DNA from 2 places in the Virgibacillus sp. 6R genome. Region 1 is predicted to be linked to the other one. Evidence: a T-box and tRNA genes for the amino acid it is inferred to sense, from the RefSeq annotation. Region 1 holds a T-box; the other holds one or more tRNA genes.
What was found. The T-box of region 1 lies ahead of leuS (leucine--tRNA ligase). A T-box ahead of a tRNA ligase gene usually reads a tRNA of that ligase, here a tRNA-Leu.
Positions count from the first base shown of each region.

Region 2: it encodes a tRNA-Leu, which carries the amino acid that the T-box ahead of leuS (leucine--tRNA ligase) is inferred to sense. The anticodon was not compared.

Region 1 is NZ_CP017762.1:618,408-622,822, forward strand. It holds gene leuS (leucine--tRNA ligase) at 1-1,939, opposite strand, end outside; T-box leader at 2,139-2,356, opposite strand; gene BKP57_RS02960 (tRNA 5-(aminomethyl)-2-thiouridylate-methyltransferase MnmM) at 2,464-3,039, shown strand; gene adhE (bifunctional acetaldehyde-CoA/alcohol dehydrogenase) at 4,173-4,415, shown strand, end outside.
Region 2 is NZ_CP017762.1:2,517,972-2,522,386, forward strand. It holds rRNA gene BKP57_RS11330 (23S ribosomal RNA) at 1-1,933, shown strand, start outside; rRNA gene rrf (5S ribosomal RNA) at 2,093-2,208, shown strand; tRNA gene BKP57_RS11340 (tRNA-Val) at 2,260-2,335, shown strand; tRNA gene BKP57_RS11345 (tRNA-Thr) at 2,338-2,413, shown strand; tRNA gene BKP57_RS11350 (tRNA-Lys) at 2,453-2,528, shown strand; tRNA gene BKP57_RS11355 (tRNA-Leu) at 2,541-2,625, shown strand; tRNA gene BKP57_RS11360 (tRNA-Gly) at 2,649-2,723, shown strand; tRNA gene BKP57_RS11365 (tRNA-Leu) at 2,730-2,818, shown strand; tRNA gene BKP57_RS11370 (tRNA-Arg) at 2,822-2,898, shown strand; tRNA gene BKP57_RS11375 (tRNA-Pro) at 2,904-2,980, shown strand; tRNA gene BKP57_RS11380 (tRNA-Ala) at 2,991-3,066, shown strand; rRNA gene BKP57_RS11385 (16S ribosomal RNA) at 3,209-4,415, shown strand, end outside.

The DNA.
Region 1 (4,415 bases):
CCACAATTTTATGAGAAAGTTGACCATTTTCATCAACAATAAGTCGCCACACACGATCAAGGAAACGACGTGAGCCATCAAGTCCATTTTCCGACCAGGCAACAGAGGCGTCTAAAGGCCCCATAAACATTTCATAAAGCCGCAATGTATCTGCACCATGAGACTCTAGTACATCGTCGGGATTTACAACATTCCCTTTTGACTTACTCATTTTTTCATTGCCTTCTCCAAGAATCATTCCTTGGTTAAATAACTTCATGAACGGTTCTTTGGTTGGTACGGCACCTATATCATATAAAAACTTATGCCAGAAGCGTGCATATAGTAGATGAAGAACAGCATGCTCAGCCCCGCCAATATATAAATCAACTGGTAACCATCGCTTTAGAGCATCCGGATCAGCCAACTGGTCACCATTTTTCGGATCAATATAGCGCAAGAAATACCAGCAACTTCCTGCCCATTGTGGCATTGTATTTGTTTCTCTTCTTCCTTTCATACCAGTTTTAGGGTCTACGACATTTACCCACTCTGTACAATTAGCTAAAGGTGATTCTCCAGTACCCGAAGGCTTAATGTTATCCATTTTTGGTAATTCTAATGGCAATTCTTCTTCAGGCACAGTTGTCATCGAACCATCTTCCCAGTGGATAACCGGAATTGGTTCTCCCCAATAGCGCTGTCTAGCGAACAACCAGTCACGAAGGCGGTACGTTATTTTTTTTGTACCTTTTTCATGCTCCTCCAACCAGTCAATTATTTTAGAAATGGCTGCATCTTTACCTAGACCATTCAAAAATTCAGAATTAATATGTTCACCATCACCAGTATAAGCTTCTTTTGAAATATCTCCGCCTGCAACTACTTCAACAATCGGAAGTTCAAACTTTGTAGCAAATTCATAGTCCCTTTCATCATGTGCCGGAACCGCCATAATTGCTCCTGAACCGTAACTCATTAACACATAATCAGCAATCCAGATTGGCATCTTGTTACCATTTACAGGATTAATCGCATATGCACCTGTGAATACGCCTGTTTTTTCCTTTGATAATTCTGTGCGTTCTAAATCAGACTTCGTTTCAATTGCATGGATGTAATTATCGACAGCTTCTCTTTGTTCCTCTGTTACAATTTTCTTCACTAAAGGGTGTTCTGGAGCGAAAACGGCGTATGTGGCTCCAAACAATGTATCGGGTCTAGTTGTAAACACTGTAAATTCCTCATTAAAGGAAGCAATTTCAAACCGAACCTCAGCACCTTCAGATCTGCCAATCCAATTACGTTGCATATCTTTTAAGCTCTCAGGCCAATCCAATTCTTCCAAATCCTCTAACAGTCGATCCGCATATGCAGTTATTCGCAACATCCATTGCTTCATCGGCTTGCGGATCACGGGATGGCCTCCTCGTTCGCTTTTTCCATCGATAACCTCTTCATTTGCTAATACCGTTCCTAAAGCAGGGCACCAATTAACTGGAACTTCATCCATGTATGCTAGACCACGTTCATACAATTTTATAAAAATCCACTGTGTCCACTTATAATAGTCAGGATCTGTTGTGTTGATTTCACGGTCCCAGTCGTAAGAAAACCCTAGTGCTTGGATTTGACGCTTAAAAACAGCTATATTCTTCTTCGTAAATTCCGCTGGACTATTGCCTGTATCAATGGCATACTGTTCAGCTGGAAGACCAAATGCATCCCACCCCATTGGGTGCAATACTTCATAGCCTTGCATTCGTTTCATTCTGGAAATAATATCAGTAGCTGTATACCCTTCTGGATGACCTACATGCAAACCTGATCCCGATGGATACGGGAACATATCTAGTGCATATATTTTTTCTTTTTCGGAAAACGTATCCGTTTTAAATGTTTTATTCTTCAGCCAATACGTTTGCCATTTCTTTTCTATTTGCTGATGATGGAAACTCATGTATTTTCCTCCCTTTATCTTCAACTTAGGCAATTCAGACATTAGTTCAAGCGATTGCCAAGTATTATTATTCAAGCAGAAATATGTTTGGGACGTAGTAAGGCTTCGTGCCTGTCATTCAAATTTATCCGCTATATTCTGCACAGAACTCAAAATCATTACGTCATCAAAAAAAGCATCTCTATCCCTCCTTAGTTATAGAAGGGACGAGATGCTATTTCCCGCGGTACCACCCAATTTAATGCATGATCTGCATTCGCTTAAAATCCGTAACGTGGACATACGTCAGAAACTACATAAAAATTCGCTTCTGCAACGGCTCAAGGCGAGTTCATAAATATTCAGGGACAGTTTCCACCAATCACTGCCTCTCTATACCTGAAGGGATTTATTACTATTCCTCGGCATTGTCATTATCCTATCCTATTATATCGAATTGTAATGAATTCGTATCGCTTTGTCAAGACAACGTATGACTCAATCTGATAAAATAACAATGAATAAGTCAATAAAAGGAGATAATCATGTTGCACGGAATTTTACACTATGCCCATTATTTACTAGAATCAACGATCGAAAAGGATGAAACGGTTATTGATGCTACCTGCGGAAATGGAAAGGACACATTGTTTTTAAGCAACGTTGTTGGCGCAAACGGTCATGTCCTGGCATTTGATATTCAAGCACAAGCAATCCAAACAACCAAACAGCTAATAGAAGATCATCAAAAAACGAATGTATCTGTCATTCATGATAGCCATGAAAACTTAGAAAAATACTTACCTACGAAAGAAATGTTAATTGGTGGAGCTGTATTTAATCTTGGCTATTTACCTAAAAGCGACAAATCCATCATAACAAACGCTGCTTCAACCATTTCCGCCATCAACACGATTTTACATTATTTAAAAACAAACGGCCTAATTGTTATCGTTGTCTATTATGGTCATCAAGGAGGACAAGAAGAAAAGGAAGCTGTATTAAAACATGTAATGCAGTTAAGCCAACGTTCCTATCATGTATTACAATATCGATTTATTAATCAAAAAAATAATCCGCCCTTCATTATTGCAATTGAAAAAAGAAAACGAAGATATTAAGTTTATAGCTGCTACATCATTAAAACAAAACAAGCAGTACATAAAGCGTATCTACAATCAGGGTTTTCTTTTATCCTTCTTTAAAGATTAGTTAGTACCACAAGGTTATCTAACCTAAAGGTCTATAAACAGAAACGTTCATTTAACCTGCAGTTGGATCCTCCACTTACCTCCCTAGGTTTCACTTCTTAGCATGGAAGTGGAGGAGATCTTATTGCCAGTTACAACAACTTCTACTAAGCACGACTCCAAGCATCCCATATTTTTTTACACACTACTCTAAAAAGTTCTCTGCCTCTGCTTGTGAAACGGGGGGGCGTATGTAAACATTCAAAACAATAAAGTAAATCTTCAATTAGTGAGGGTTTTCATTCCTCCTCCACGGATTGTTAGCACCATAATGGAATGACTTAAAGGCGTTTAAGAAATAGAGCATAGGTACTTGTTACCTCCCACTTAGACTTGTTACAGTACAGATTATTCAACTCCTGTTAAGTAAGAGTCTTACAACAGCTTATATGCGGGATAAATTTCCTGCTCCATTTATAAAAAAATATACTGACTTAACTATTTTCTTCCTATATATTAGCTGCATAATTACTTTGTTTTCTTCAAGCAGCATCCATCATTGAGCAAGGGCGCATTTCACCTAACAAAGTTATAGTCTTTTTCAAATCTTTTAGCATATAGCACTCCAAACAGCATTATTGTATACACTGTAAATGAACACCAATCAGTGTGGCTTTTCTTTCATCCCCGCTAGATTGTCTATGACCAAATGGATGACCTTAAACGAATTGGGAATTTATTATGCTGCTAACCCCCATAACTCCCCAAAGTGAAGTTCTTAGGTATGTTTCGTAATCACTTAGGACTTGAGCAATTCTCGATAATTCTATCCACGAAAGTCTTATTAAATCATAGAAGTAAGGTAAAAGCATCGTCTGTTCACAAAAAATACATAATCCTATTAAACCAATAATGGAAACGTTTGCTTGTTATAGTACAGCGATTACAAACTAAAAAGTATGCTCAGTATTTCACAAAAGGTGTGGAAATTTATAAAAACACGTTATATAATGAAGGTGTAAAAAGATTGCTCAGTATTTCACAAACTAAGGAGGAGTCCTATTATGACTGATAAAACAAGAGGAAAAGAAGAGCAAGTTGCTACCAGAATTGATCAGTTAGTTTCTCAAGCTGAAGAGGCTTTAGAAGGTTTAAAACAGTTAGATCAGGAAACGATTGATACAATTGTCAAAGAAATGGCCTTAGCTGGACTCGACCAACATATGCCACTAGCAAAACTAGCAATTGAAGAAACCGGACGAGGGGTCTTTGAAGATAAAGCAATCAAAAATATTTTTGCAACGGAA
Region 2 (4,415 bases), 1.9 Mb from region 1:
GTCAGACTATGGGTGATAAGGTTCATAGTCGAAAGGGAAACAGCCCAGACCGCCAGCTAAGGTCCCAAAGTATACGTTAAGTGGAAAAGGATGTGGAGTTGCCCAGACAACCAGGATGTTGGCTTAGAAGCAGCCACCATTTAAAGAGTGCGTAATAGCTCACTGGTCGAGTGACTCTGCGCCGAAAATGTACCGGGGCTAAACGTATCACCGAAGCTGCGGATTGTTCTACGAACAATGGTAGGAGAGCGTTCAAAGTGCAGTGAAGTCAGATCGTGAGGACTGGTGGAGCGCTTTGAAGTGAGAATGCCGGTATGAGTAGCGAAAAAAGAGTGAGAATCTCTTTCACCGAATGCCTAAGGTTTCCTGAGGAAGGCTCGTCCTCTCAGGGTTAGTCGGGACCTAAGCCGAGGCCGAAAGGCGTAGGCGATGGACAACAGGTAGATATTCCTGTACCACCTCATGAACGTTTGAACGATGGGGGGACGCAGTAGGATAAGGAATGCGCACGGATGGATGTGTGCGCCCAAGCAGTGAGAAAGTCGGATAGGCAAATCCGTCCGATAATTTCAAGCTGTGACGGGGAGGGAAATAGAGTACCGAAGTTCCGGATTTCACACTGCCAAGAAAAGCCTCTAGTAAGTTCATAGGTGCCCGTACCGCAAACCGACACAGGTAGGCGAGGAGAGAATCCTAAGGTGAGCGGGAGAACTCTCGTTAAGGAACTCGGCAAAATGACCCCGTAACTTCGGGAGAAGGGGTGCTCCTTTAAGGAGGAGCCGCAGTGAATAGGCCCAAGCGACTGTTTAGCAAAAACACAGGTCTCTGCGAAGCCGAAAGGCGAAGTATAGGGGCTGACACCTGCCCGGTGCTGGAAGGTTAAGGGGAAACGTTAGTGCTTCGGCACGAAGCGTAGAACCGAAGCCCCAGTAAACGGCGGCCGTAACTATAACGGTCCTAAGGTAGCGAAATTCCTTGTCGGGTAAGTTCCGACCCGCACGAAAGGTGCAACGACTTGGGCACTGTCTCAACGAGAGACCCGGTGAAATTATACTATGCGTGAAGATGCGCATTACCCGCGACAGGACGGAAAGACCCCGTGGAGCTTTACTGTAGCCTGATATTGAATGTTGGTACAGCTTGTACAGGATAGGTGGGAGCCATCGAAGCGTGAGCGCTAGCTTACGTGGAGGCAACCGTGGGATACCACCCTGGCTGTACGAACCTTCTAACCCAGGGCCGTGATCCGGTCCGGAGACAGTGTCAGGCGGGCAGTTTGACTGGGGCGGTCGCCTCCCAAAAGGTAACGGAGGCGCCCAAAGGTTCCCTCAGAATGGTTGGAAATCATTCGCAGAGTGTAAAGGCAGAAGGGAGCTTGACTGCGAGACCTACAAGTCGAGCAGGGACGAAAGTCGGGCTTAGTGATCCGGTGGTTCCGCATGGAAGGGCCATCGCTCAACGGATAAAAGCTACCCCGGGGATAACAGGCTTATCTCCCCCAAGAGTTCACATCGACGGGGAGGTTTGGCACCTCGATGTCGGCTCATCGCATCCTGGGGCTGTAGTCGGTCCCAAGGGTTGGGCTGTTCGCCCATTAAAGCGGTACGCGAGCTGGGTTCAGAACGTCGTGAGACAGTTCGGTCCCTATCCGTCGTGGGCGCAGGAGGTTTGAGAGGAGCTGTCCTTAGTACGAGAGGACCGGGATGGACACACCGCTGGTGTACCAGTTGTTCCGCCAGGAGCATAGCTGGGTAGCTACGTGTGGCAGGGATAAGTGCTGAAAGCATCTAAGCATGAAGCCCCCCTCAAGATGAGACTTCCCATCACTAAAAGTGAGTAAGATCCCTCAGAGATGATGAGGTTGATAGGTCCGAGGTGGAAGCGTGGTGACACGTGTAGCTGACGGATACTAATCGATCGAGGACTTAACTAACCATTTTGGAAGATGAATCGTTGGATGATCTCTTATTTAGTTTTCGAGGTATAAATCAGGAATCGATTTTTTTCAACAAAAATCTTGATTTTTTCTCAAAAACGCTTATAATAAGATTTGTGCCTATTTTTTAGCACAACATAACAAATAGCAACTTTGCCTGGTAGTAATGGCGGAGAGGTCACACCTGTTCCCATGCCGAACACAGAAGTTAAGCTCTCCAGCGCCGATGGTAGTTGGGGCTTTGCCCCTGCAAGAGTAGGACGCCGCCAGGCAATACATTATTTATTCATTGATGTTCGTAACGAATTATCGTTGCGTGCGTTGGAGGATTAGCTCAGCTGGGAGAGCACTTGCCTTACAAGCAAGGGGTCGCAGGTTCGAGCCCTGCATCCTCCACCATTGCCGGCCTAGCTCAATTGGTAGAGCAACTGACTTGTAATCAGTAGGTTGGGGGTTCAAGTCCTCTGGCCGGCACCATTTAACGTAATAGCGCAAATCTTGAATGAAAAAATATACGAGCCATTAGCTCAGTCGGTAGAGCATCTGACTTTTAATCAGAGGGTCGGAGGTTCGAATCCTCCATGGCTCACCATTCGTTTTTTTTGCGGGTGTGGCGGAATTGGCAGACGCGCTAGACTTAGGATCTAGTGTCTTCGGACGTGGGGGTTCAACTCCCTCCACCCGCACCATAAAATAAGAGTTTGGTCTTTATGCGGAAGTAGTTCAGTGGTAGAACACCACCTTGCCAAGGTGGGGGTCGCGGGTTCGAATCCCGTCTTCCGCTCCAAGCCAAGCCGGGGTGGCGGAATTGGCAGACGCACAGGACTTAAAATCCTGCGGTAGGTTTCTACCGTGCCGGTTCGAGTCCGGCCCTCGGCACCATATGCGCCCGTAGCTCAATTGGATAGAGCGTTTGACTACGGATCAAAAGGTTAGGGGTTCGACTCCTCTCGGGCGCGCCATCATACGGGAAGTAGCTCAGCTTGGTAGAGCACATGGTTTGGGACCATGGGGTCGCAGGTTCAAATCCTGTCTTCCCGACCAGTTTATATACGGGGCCTTAGCTCAGCTGGGAGAGCGCCTGCCTTGCACGCAGGAGGTCAGCGGTTCGATCCCGCTAGGCTCCACCAAAACAAATTTGCTCTTTGAAAACTGAACAAAACAACCAGTATGTCAAGAAAAGCAATCTCTGTTTTTCTTTTAAAAAATCGACCGAGAGCAATCTCGGAAGAAGCTAAGAATGATGAAGAACGGTGTTCATCATCACAAACTTTTATGGAGAGTTTGATCTTGGCTCAGGACGAACGCTGGCGGCGTGCCTAATACATGCAAGTCGAGCGCGGGAAGCAAGCAGATCTCCTTCGGGGGTGACGCTTGTGGAACGAGCGGCGGACGGGTGAGTAACACGTGGGCAACCTACCTGTAAGACTGGGATAACTCCGGGAAACCGGGGCTAATACCGGATGATACATATCGTCGCATGACGAGATGTTGAAAGGCGGCATATGCTGTCACTTACAGATGGGCCCGCGGCGCATTAGCTAGTTGGTGAGATAAAAGCTCACCAAGGCGACGATGCGTAGCCGACCTGAGAGGGTGATCGGCCACACTGGGACTGAGACACGGCCCAGACTCCTACGGGAGGCAGCAGTAGGGAATCTTCCGCAATGGACGAAAGTCTGACGGAGCAACGCCGCGTGAGTGATGAAGGTTTTCGGATCGTAAAACTCTGTTGTTAGGGAAGAACAAGTGCCATTCGAATAGGTTGGCACCTTGACGGTACCTAACCAGAAAGCCCCGGCTAACTACGTGCCAGCAGCCGCGGTAATACGTAGGGGGCAAGCGTTGTCCGGAATTATTGGGCGTAAAGCGCGCGCAGGCGGTCCTTTAAGTCTGATGTGAAAGCCCACGGCTTAACCGTGGAGGGCCATTGGAAACTGGGGGACTTGAGTACAGAAGAGGAGAGTGGAATTCCACGTGTAGCGGTGAAATGCGTAGAGATGTGGAGGAACACCAGTGGCGAAGGCGACTCTCTGGTCTGTAACTGACGCTGAGGTGCGAAAGCGTGGGTAGCGAACAGGATTAGATACCCTGGTAGTCCACGCCGTAAACGATGAGTGCTAGGTGTTAGGGGGTTTCCGCCCCTTAGTGCTGAAGTTAACGCATTAAGCACTCCGCCTGGGGAGTACGGCCGCAAGGCTGAAACTCAAAAGAATTGACGGGGACCCGCACAAGCGGTGGAGCATGTGGTTTAATTCGAAGCAACGCGAAGAACCTTACCAGGTCTTGACATCCTCTGACGCCCCTAGAGATAGGGAGTTCCCTTCGGGGACAGAGTGACAGGTGGTGCATGGTTGTCGTCAGCTCGTGTCGTGAGATGTTGGGTTAAGTCCCGCAACGAGCGCAACCCTTGATCTTAGTTGCCAGCATTTAGTTGGGCACTCTAAGGTGACTGCCGGTGACAAACCGGAGGAAGGTG